Regions from separate parts of the Pseudalkalibacillus sp. R45 genome, predicted to be linked through region 4. Evidence: predicted binding sites of a transcription regulator. Region 4 holds the regulator's gene; each other region holds the start of a gene.
The links. The regulator Rex, encoded in region 4, represses fermentation and respiration genes when NADH is low (regulators of the CRP and FNR family bind a similar motif). The targets are predictions, from matches to a motif close to TTGTGAAATATTTCACAA.
Positions count from the first base shown of each region.

Region 1 (2,205 bases), on a different contig from region 4:
GCTTTTTTGACTTTTCTTAAAGAATCACCAACACCAAAAGGAACACTATTGATCGTTTGTTGGGATTCATAGGCTAACCCCATGATTTGTCTGATCAAAAGGTCAGGTGAACTTTGTGGGGATCCTGAAGCAGCAGTACCTAGTGCTGTTCCCATCAACAAAAGAAATGTGATGGTCAAAACCGTGAAGCTCCGTCTAACTAGTTTCATCATTAAACATCCTTTCCAAAATAGTATTATCCTTTTTCATCCAGTTAGACGATGTAAATATGAAATTGTATCAATAAAAAGAGCAGGGACCTATTTAGGTAAAAAGGTATGTCCTCTTACGAAAATCCCTGGTGTTCCACTAAATTTGATTCGAAACGGACAAGGGTGACTATGTGGAAAACAGGAAAAAAGTTCAAGGTCATCCGGGTAAAATGAACCCATTCTTTTTCATTTTGTGCGGAGTGGAATTAATGCGAATGAATCACAAACCGTATCTGGACTTTTAACGGACACCAGGGCCCTTATTTACCCCAAAATCTTCATTTTAAGCGAACTAACGGACACCAGAGCCCTTATTTTGGAAAATCCGATCACAATCATAGTATTTTGAGACAAATAACGGCTGTGGTGTCCGCTAATAACTGACATCATCACTTTTTCTCACAAATAACGACTGTGATGTCCGTTAATCCTAAAAAGTAATCCAAGCAAGGAATTTCTCCACAAATAGCGAGTCCTGATTCATCCAGGGCTCGTTTTTATTTTGTTTAATGTGACAATATTCAGATAATCGACAAAGGTTTGTCAAAGGTTTTTAGCAAATTAGTGACAACGTTCATAACTTCACAAAGTATCGCGAAAATCCTGATAAAATGGAGCCAAGAAAGATGAAAAAATACTTATTTTCATAGATTTATCTAGAAAAGAGGGGAACATGTATGAAGCTCAAGTTGGCGTTGTTTGCTGTCATGATGTCTATTCTCACAGTACTGACAGGTTGTGAGCAATTAACCGTATTGGATCCGAAAGGACCTCAAGCTGAAAGGTTAGCCAGTGACATCATGTTGACGATGTTGATGATGGCGGGAATTGTGATTGCAGTATTCGTATGGCTTGTGATCATGTTGGTGAAATACCGTGCATCCAAACAACCTGCAGACTATGAACCACCTCATATTGAAGGAAATCCGTGGGTAGAAGGAATATTGGTCGGGATTCCGGTCTTGATTGTTGCGATCCTATCTATCGTTTCTGTTCAAAGTAACTATATCGTGGAATCAGCCCCGCAAGGATATGAAGAGAAAGAACCTTTGGTCGTCTATGCCTCATCCTCGGACTGGAAATGGCATTTCAGTTATCCGGAAGAAGGGATCGAGACGGTCAACTATTTATACATTCCAACTGATCGGCCACTTGAATTCAGACTTTACTCACACGGACCGATCACGAGTTTCTGGATTCCTCAGCTCGGTGGGCAGAAATACGCAATGAATGCCCATGTAACGAAGCTTCATCTGGCAGCTGATGTTGAAGGAGATTACATGGGACGAAATGCGAACTTCAGTGGTGAAGGATTTGCTGAGAATAAGTTTGACGTGACTGCTATGTCCCAGAAAGAATTTGATGATTGGGTGAAAGAAGTAAAAACAACAGCTGAACCGATCACCGAAGAAAAGTTTGAGAAACTGCTAGAACCAGGTCATCTTGGCAGGATGACGTTCACCGGAACACACTTAGAGTTCTCACCCGCTCCAGAACATCATCACGAAGGTGACAAGTATAAAGAAAAAGATGAACATAAGCATTCTGATGAACATCACTCAGCTTCCGATAAGGAAAGCTCTGAGCAAAAACACAAGAACCATAACGAATAAATGGACGAATTTTACCGATTAACGATATTCTCGAAAGGAGTCAAATCGTATGGAATTCTTTGAACGATTTGCCATACCACATCCGAGTTTTGCGATATATGCATCCATGGTGGCAGCCGGTCTTACGCTGATCGCGATTGTCGCCGGCTTGACCTATTTTAAAAAATGGGGCTATCTCTGGCGGGAATGGATCACAACCGTTGACCATAAACGCATTGGGATCATGTACCTTATCTCTGCGTTATTGATGCTTTTCCGTGGTGGCGTAGATGCCATCATGATGCGCGCTCAGCTTGCTGTGCCAGACAATACACTTTTGGATTCACAACACTATAATGAAA
Region 1 is NZ_JBQQCL010000010.1:34,786-36,990, forward strand. Features, by position in the region: gene ACTWQL_RS16500 (DUF4309 domain-containing protein) at 1-209, opposite strand, end outside; gene qoxA (cytochrome aa3 quinol oxidase subunit II) at 929-1,864, shown strand; gene qoxB (cytochrome aa3 quinol oxidase subunit I) at 1,914-2,205, shown strand, end outside.
Region 1: qoxA (cytochrome aa3 quinol oxidase subunit II) is a predicted target of Rex. The motif match lies at 761-778, and genes of this name have one in related genera.

Region 2 (2,205 bases), on a different contig from region 4:
AAAACGTATAAAGGACCGTCGCTTTATTCAGGAGAACCATGATGACGCCAAGGATCGTACCGATTGTCATCATGTAAAAACCATACCAGCCAGCTCTCCGCGGTATATCGAATAATTTACCAGTCGTGCGGCTTATGCCTGCATATAGAAACCCAATGATGAAGTAAGTGGTGAAAACAAGGCCAAGTAACACACCGTGTGCTGTCAATAGCTGATAGTAACCGATTCCGGCTGGCAGTGTGACTGTCCCGCTCCTGACCAGTGTTTGCAGCAATCCAGCGATAGCTCCGAGAAATAACGCTGTAAATGATACAGTCAAATGAGCCATTGAAAGTTTTGCATCATGCCGATCTACCACTTCTGAAATTTTTCCTATATTCATATCAACCCACCTCGATTCTTGCACTCATCACCTGATGGCCAGCTCCACAATATTCATTACATAAAATAAGATAACTGCCAGCTTTATCAAACGTATGGGTAATCGAATTGATATGGCCTGGCGTAATCATCATGTTAATATTCGTCTTTGTAATCGCGAATCCGTGAACCACATCTTTGCTTGTGACTTTAAAGTGAACAGTGGCCCCTTCAGGAATTTTCACTTCATTAGGTAAAAACGTGAATGCTTGAGCAACCATCACCAATACGTATTCATTGTCTCCGATTTTCTTCAATCCTGGTTCATCGAAAGGCGCTGTCGTATCAACCTGTTTCGGATCGATCGTCATATGGTCACTGGGTGGAGTATGACCCATTGCAAAAGCACTGATGCCAATGATCGATAGAAATATGATCAATGTTCCGCCGCCAAGCATGAGCCACCATTTTTCATATTTGTGTAAATGCATGCGTAATCACCTCTTCAAATTCACTATAATCTTGATAAGAAAAGCACATAAATTCCTACCCAGGATAGGACGATAAATCCTCCGACAAACAATACTGATAAAAATGTTCCTTTTAACGTCTTTTCAGCTTTCTGTGTCGCTTTCAATTCCTTCACTTCGGTCTTATTTCCAACCTTAGGTTCCAACCGTGTCCTCCCCCTTTCCTTACCTCCTACTGATAGTCTATTGGAATTCCATCTCATCCTCTGTGATAAAAATCACATATAGTCAGCTGATATTTGACGGAATGATGAACACCGATTTCCGATCTTCATGCGAGGATTGTCCAGCTAATGACAGTGACGCACCTCACACTCATTGGAGAGCCGGCATGATACCATGAATTTCAGCAAGTGAAACAGGCTTAGGAGGGATCATGTTGAAGATGATATTACCGCGGGAACATGGAACATGGATGATGTTTTTTGTTCCTGTTCTTGCAGGAATCGTAAGCGGCGGACCGAAATGGATCCATCTTCCATTTTTAATCGGTTGGTTCCTTTTGTATCTTAGTTCTACACCCATGCTGCAAATGATAAGAAAGCCAAAGGCAAAGGGGGAGATGCTTCCGTGGTTTATCGGGTACTCAGGTGCTTCATTCCTGTTTCTTTTACCCGTAATTTTGTCGGAGCCACTGATCTTGTTGATTGGATCTTTATTGGTACCATTATTGTTGATGAATATTTACTTCATTAAAAAGAAGAATGAAAGGAATATGTTGAATGATTTGATCGGGATCCTGATTTTTTCATTAGGGGCGATAGCAGCCTATACAATCGGGAAGGGACGAATTGAAGATACTGCATTCATCCTAGCCTTGTTTGTCACATTCTATTTTTTAGGCAGTGCCTTTTATGTAAAATCGCTCATACGGGAAAGGAACAACAAGCGATTTTCAGTCTACTCCCACCTCTACCATGGGCTTCTGTGGAGTGTCCCCTGGTTGTTCGCCATGGGAGGACTAGTTGCAGCATATGTTCCTGGTATTCTGAAAGACTGGTTCACTACCAGGGAAAGACCAATCAAACCAATTGTAATCGGCATTATCGAAATCATTAATAGTCTTTGGTTCTTAGGTGGCCTTCTCTTCTTTTTCTAAAATCATGCTTCAAAGTGTGATGATCATCATATCCTGGTTGTATGGTTCTGTATATTTTTAAATGACAGGGAGATCGATTCTCCTTGATATGAACAAAGTGGGTGATGATCATATTCATTAATTTTTTCAGAGAAAATGTAGTGGCTTCTTATGTTCTTTTCCTTATTCGTCTATACCTCGGGTATGAATGGACGGTTACAGGCTGGCAAAAGATTA
Region 2 is NZ_JBQQCL010000012.1:49,894-52,098, reverse strand. Features, by position in the region: gene ACTWQL_RS17945 (b(o/a)3-type cytochrome-c oxidase subunit 1) at 1-382, opposite strand, end outside; gene ACTWQL_RS17940 (cytochrome c oxidase subunit II) at 384-851, opposite strand; gene ACTWQL_RS17935 (cytochrome c oxidase subunit 2A) at 875-1,036, opposite strand; gene ACTWQL_RS17930 (YwiC-like family protein) at 1,267-1,989, shown strand; gene ACTWQL_RS17925 (DoxX family protein) at 2,100-2,205, shown strand, end outside.
Region 2: ACTWQL_RS17935 (cytochrome c oxidase subunit 2A) is a predicted target of Rex. The motif match lies at 1,097-1,114, and genes of this name have one in related genera.

Region 3 (2,205 bases), on a different contig from region 4:
TCCTGTGCGTCGGAAATACGCCGTTTATCATTCGCAATATTTTAAACTTCCTAATGTTCGTCGCTGACTTTGTGAGCCATATAAACCATAGTCAGCATCGTAAAGATGAATGCCTGGATGGTCCCGACAAAGACACTGAATCCTTGCCATACGAGCATCGGTACAAACGTGAGGATTCCTGAGAAGATTCCTGCTGCACCTGCTCCTGCTAATAGTGCAAGCAATACTTCACCTGCATAGATGTTTCCGTAAAGACGAAGACCGAGCGTCAACGTGTTTGCGAATTCTTCGATGATTTTTAGCGGGAACATGAATTTCATCGGCTTGAAGAAATCACTGCCGTATGATTTTGCTCCTTTTACTTTGATAGCGTAAAAGTGCGTGAGTACCACAACCATGATGGCAAGTGTCAATGTGATCGTTGGATCAGCTGTTGGTGATTTCCACCAGAGTTCATGGTCGATTGCAATTGCAAATGGAAGTCCGAGCATATTGGAGACGAATATGTACATGATAATCGTCAGTCCTAGCGTCAGGAAGCGTCCACCTGTTTTCCAGTCCATCGTGCTGTTAATGATTCCTTTTACGAAATCGATGAGCCATTCCATGAAGTTCTGCATTCCGGTAGGCCGCATCTGTAAGCTGCGTGAACCGAGTACTGCGATTATGAACACAATTACGGATGCAATTGTAATCATCATTACATTGGAAGTGTTGAAAGTTAACCCAAATAAGTCAAACGTAGGCGCTTCATGATTCAATTCTTTCACCTCTCTTCCCCAAAATTCATTTAGAAGCAAAATAAAAATCTATCAACATGATTAGGTATATCATGAGTAAACCCACTACTACTGCAATCAAGTTGAAGTATTCAGGAAAACGAGTGGCGATCAGTACAGCCAGTCCAGCTGTCATCAATCTTGAAAGAGATCCCATCGTTTTTACCTTTGTTCCTTCGGTCACAGCTTGTCCAACGCGATCGATCTTACGATGCATTGACCATACATTGTACATACTCACGGCTATCCCGAGCACCAACCCGAGGAATACTTGCTTGTAGCTCGTAAAACCCCAGCCTAAGACACAGATTGATAGCAGATAGAGACTGTATTTTATGTATCGTCGAAACGCGTTGTTATACGTCGAGAGGTTCTCTGTCATTGGTCCTCTTCCCCAAAGTGGCGCTGAATTAACTTGATCATCCCGTATACCCCTGCTGCTAAACCAATGAACAGTCCCACGATCATTAGAAACGGAGCTGTATCCAAACTACGATCCAACCACATTCCACCAAAAATTCCGACAAGTATCGACCCTACTAATTGAGAGAGAATACCGGACATCAATGCCATCGAGTGGAGAGGTGAACGTTTACCAGTGCGCATCTTATCGCACTCCTTTGTAAAATGGCTTGGTTTTGAGGTTTAAGATGAGTACTTATACGCAAAAAAATTTTGGGTATAAGCCGGAGTAATAGACGAGAATTAAAAGTTGCCAGAATGTAGATATAGTAGGTATGAAAACCTTATCATACATCCTTTGTAAGAATACTATAGCCACTAGTACATGTCAATTGTGTTACAAGCGAAAATCATGGTAAGATTTGAAAACTTTTTGAACCTTTTTTCACTGGATGATTTTCTACTTATTTTGTACCGAACAATCGGTCTCCTGCATCACCAAGTCCTGGAACGATATATCCTTTTTCATTCAAGTATTCATCCATTGCCCCAAGGTAAATATCGACATCTGGATGGGCTTCTTGAACCATTTTTACTCCTTCAGGTGCAGCAATCAGACACATTAGCTTAATGTTCTGTGCACCACGCTTTTTCAAGGAGTTGATCGCTGCAACTGCAGACCCGCCAGTAGCAAGCATCGGATCGATTACGATGAGTTCACGTTCTTCAATATCGCTAGGAAGCTTCACATAATATTCCACAGGCTGTAACGTTTCCGGATCACGATATAATCCGACATGCCCAACTTTTGCGGCAGGGATCAACTTCAGGATTCCGTCAACCATCCCTAGACCTGCACGAAGAATTGGCACTAAGCCTAACTTTTTACCCGCAATCGTGTATGCCTTCGCTTCAGACACCGGTGTTTTCACTGTTACCTCTTGCAGGGGAAGTTCTCTGGTGATTTCGAATGCCATGAGGGCTGCAACTTCATCGACAAGCTCACGGAATTCTTTCGTTCCGG
Region 3 is NZ_JBQQCL010000001.1:1,209,180-1,211,384, forward strand. Features, by position in the region: gene atpB (F0F1 ATP synthase subunit A) at 51-761, opposite strand; gene ACTWQL_RS05620 (ATP synthase subunit I) at 787-1,161, opposite strand; gene ACTWQL_RS05625 (AtpZ/AtpI family protein) at 1,158-1,385, opposite strand; gene upp (uracil phosphoribosyltransferase) at 1,646-2,205, opposite strand, start outside.
Region 3: ACTWQL_RS05625 (AtpZ/AtpI family protein) is a predicted target of Rex. The motif match lies at 1,567-1,584, and genes of this name have one in related genera.

Region 4 (2,205 bases):
CTCTGGCGGTGTGATCAGCCCTGCTACCACGAGCAAGACAAAATAGGAATACTTTCGTATTTTACGAAGTACAGACGGCGTCACCAGCCCTAACCGCGTCAAAAACATGATCACAACCGGGAACTGGAACAGAATCCCGAATGGCAGCGTCAACCTGAATAGGAAATGGAAGTATTCATTGATTCCATACTCTTCTTCTACTCCCAAAAGATCAGCCAGACCGTTCATGAAATCGATGACGAATGGAAACAAAATGAAGTAGGAGAAGGATAATCCCGCTAAAAACAATATGAAGGTAAGCGGAATATACATCAGCGTCGTCTGTCGCTCTTTTTCATACAAACCAGGACTTATAAACGCCCAAAGCTGAAAAAGTGCAATCGGCGAAGTGATCAATAACGCAATCAGAAAGGCGAAATCCAGGAATACCCTCAAAGGGTCTGTCAGATTGAAGACGTTCAGCTCCAATCCAGCCGCCTCAGGGGTTTGCTGCAAATATTGTATAAGCGGCATCGCTAGAAAGAAGCCCGCAATGAACGCTCCTACAAAAACAAGTATGACGATAAAAACCCTTTTGCGTAGTTCTTCAATATGATTTTGAAGTGTCATTTGTTTTTCCGTCATACAAAACTACCTTCCTATCTATTCCTCATCTGTTTTCGTTTGATTGTTCTTCTTTTCTTTCTTTTTATCATCATCGTCTTCTACAAGACCGCTTGTTGCGTTCTTGAACTCTTTCAACGTTTTTCCTGCCGCTCTTCCAAGCTCAGGCAACTTTTTAGGGCCGAAAATCAATAGTGCCACAACTCCGATTATTATCCAACTTCCTGGACCAAGCATCCTGGTCACCTCCCTCAAAAAATGGATGAACAAATTAATCCAACGGGTAATGCTTTAAAAAATAAATTAACGATTGCAACTCAACTGCAAGATCTATGTGATGAATGCGTACGTGTTCGGGTACCGTCAGTCGTGCTGGTGTGAAGTTCAGGATCCCTTTGACCCCGATTCCAACCAATTGATCTGCTACAGACTGTGCGTTGTTAGCAGGAACAGTCAAGATTGCGACGGACACGTCAGCGTCAGCGAAATTCTTCAAATCATCCAAATGATGGATCGGCACACCACTGATATCTGTATCTACTTTCTTTTCATCAACGTCAAAAGCCAACTCGATACGCGTGTTGTCATTTTTCAAGAAGTTATAATGCAATAGGGCTGTCCCCAGGTTTCCTACCCCGATCAACATGACCTTTGTCACTTCATCTTGATCAAGTGTTTTCCTGAAAAACGTCAGCAGATAATTGACATTGTATCCATAACCCTTCTTACCTAGTGCTCCAAAATAGGAAAAATCCCTTCTTATTGTGGCAGAGTCTACTTTCACAGCTTCACTAAGTTCAGAAGAGGATACACGAAGCTTTCCTGATGAAGAAAGATTTTTTAAAAACCGATAGTACAATGGCAGACGTTTTGCTGTAGCTTGCGGAATTTTTTGATCTTCAACGCTCATCGGACCCCTCCATTCGTTATCAGAACATCAACTGAATCTATTGTTTGATCTATGTTTTATCTTTTACGATAATCGCCGCTTTTACCACCTGTCTTTTCAAGCAGGTAAGTCGGGCCGATCACCATACCTTTGTCGATTGCTTTACACATATCGTAGACGGTGAGAGCTACTGCGGATGCGGCTGTCAAAGCCTCCATCTCTACCCCGGTATTCCCCTTTGTCTTGACCATCACATCGATGAGCAATTCATAGCTGTCTTCGATTTTCCAGTCAAACGATACATCTACCGCTTTCAAAGGCAATGGATGACACATTGGAACGATATCAGGAGTCTTTTTGGCAGCCATGATCCCTGCAACCTGGGCCACGGACAAGACATCGCCTTTTTTGACCTTACCACCCTGGATCGCGTTGTAAATTTCTTCAGTCATCTGGACACTGCTTCGTACTCTTGCCGTCCGGACTGTTTCTTCTTTTTCTGAAATATCGACCATCCTTGCGCGGCCCTGATCATTGAAATGCGTGAAATCGCCCACAGAATCACCACCCTAACAGAGACTATACACCCTTTTTTATAAAAAAGTAAGGCATCAAATAAGGGAAATTATCACAAATCCTTGAATATTGTTTGGTTGCCTCAACTTTCTAAGATAAGCTACACTAATAGTAGCTGTTCAAAGGTTCATTATGCT
Region 4 is NZ_JBQQCL010000023.1:22,367-24,571, reverse strand. Features, by position in the region: gene tatC (twin-arginine translocase subunit TatC) at 1-624, opposite strand, end outside; gene ACTWQL_RS22380 (twin-arginine translocase TatA/TatE family subunit) at 643-840, opposite strand; gene ACTWQL_RS22375 (redox-sensing transcriptional repressor Rex) at 875-1,513, opposite strand; gene moaC (cyclic pyranopterin monophosphate synthase MoaC) at 1,570-2,049, opposite strand.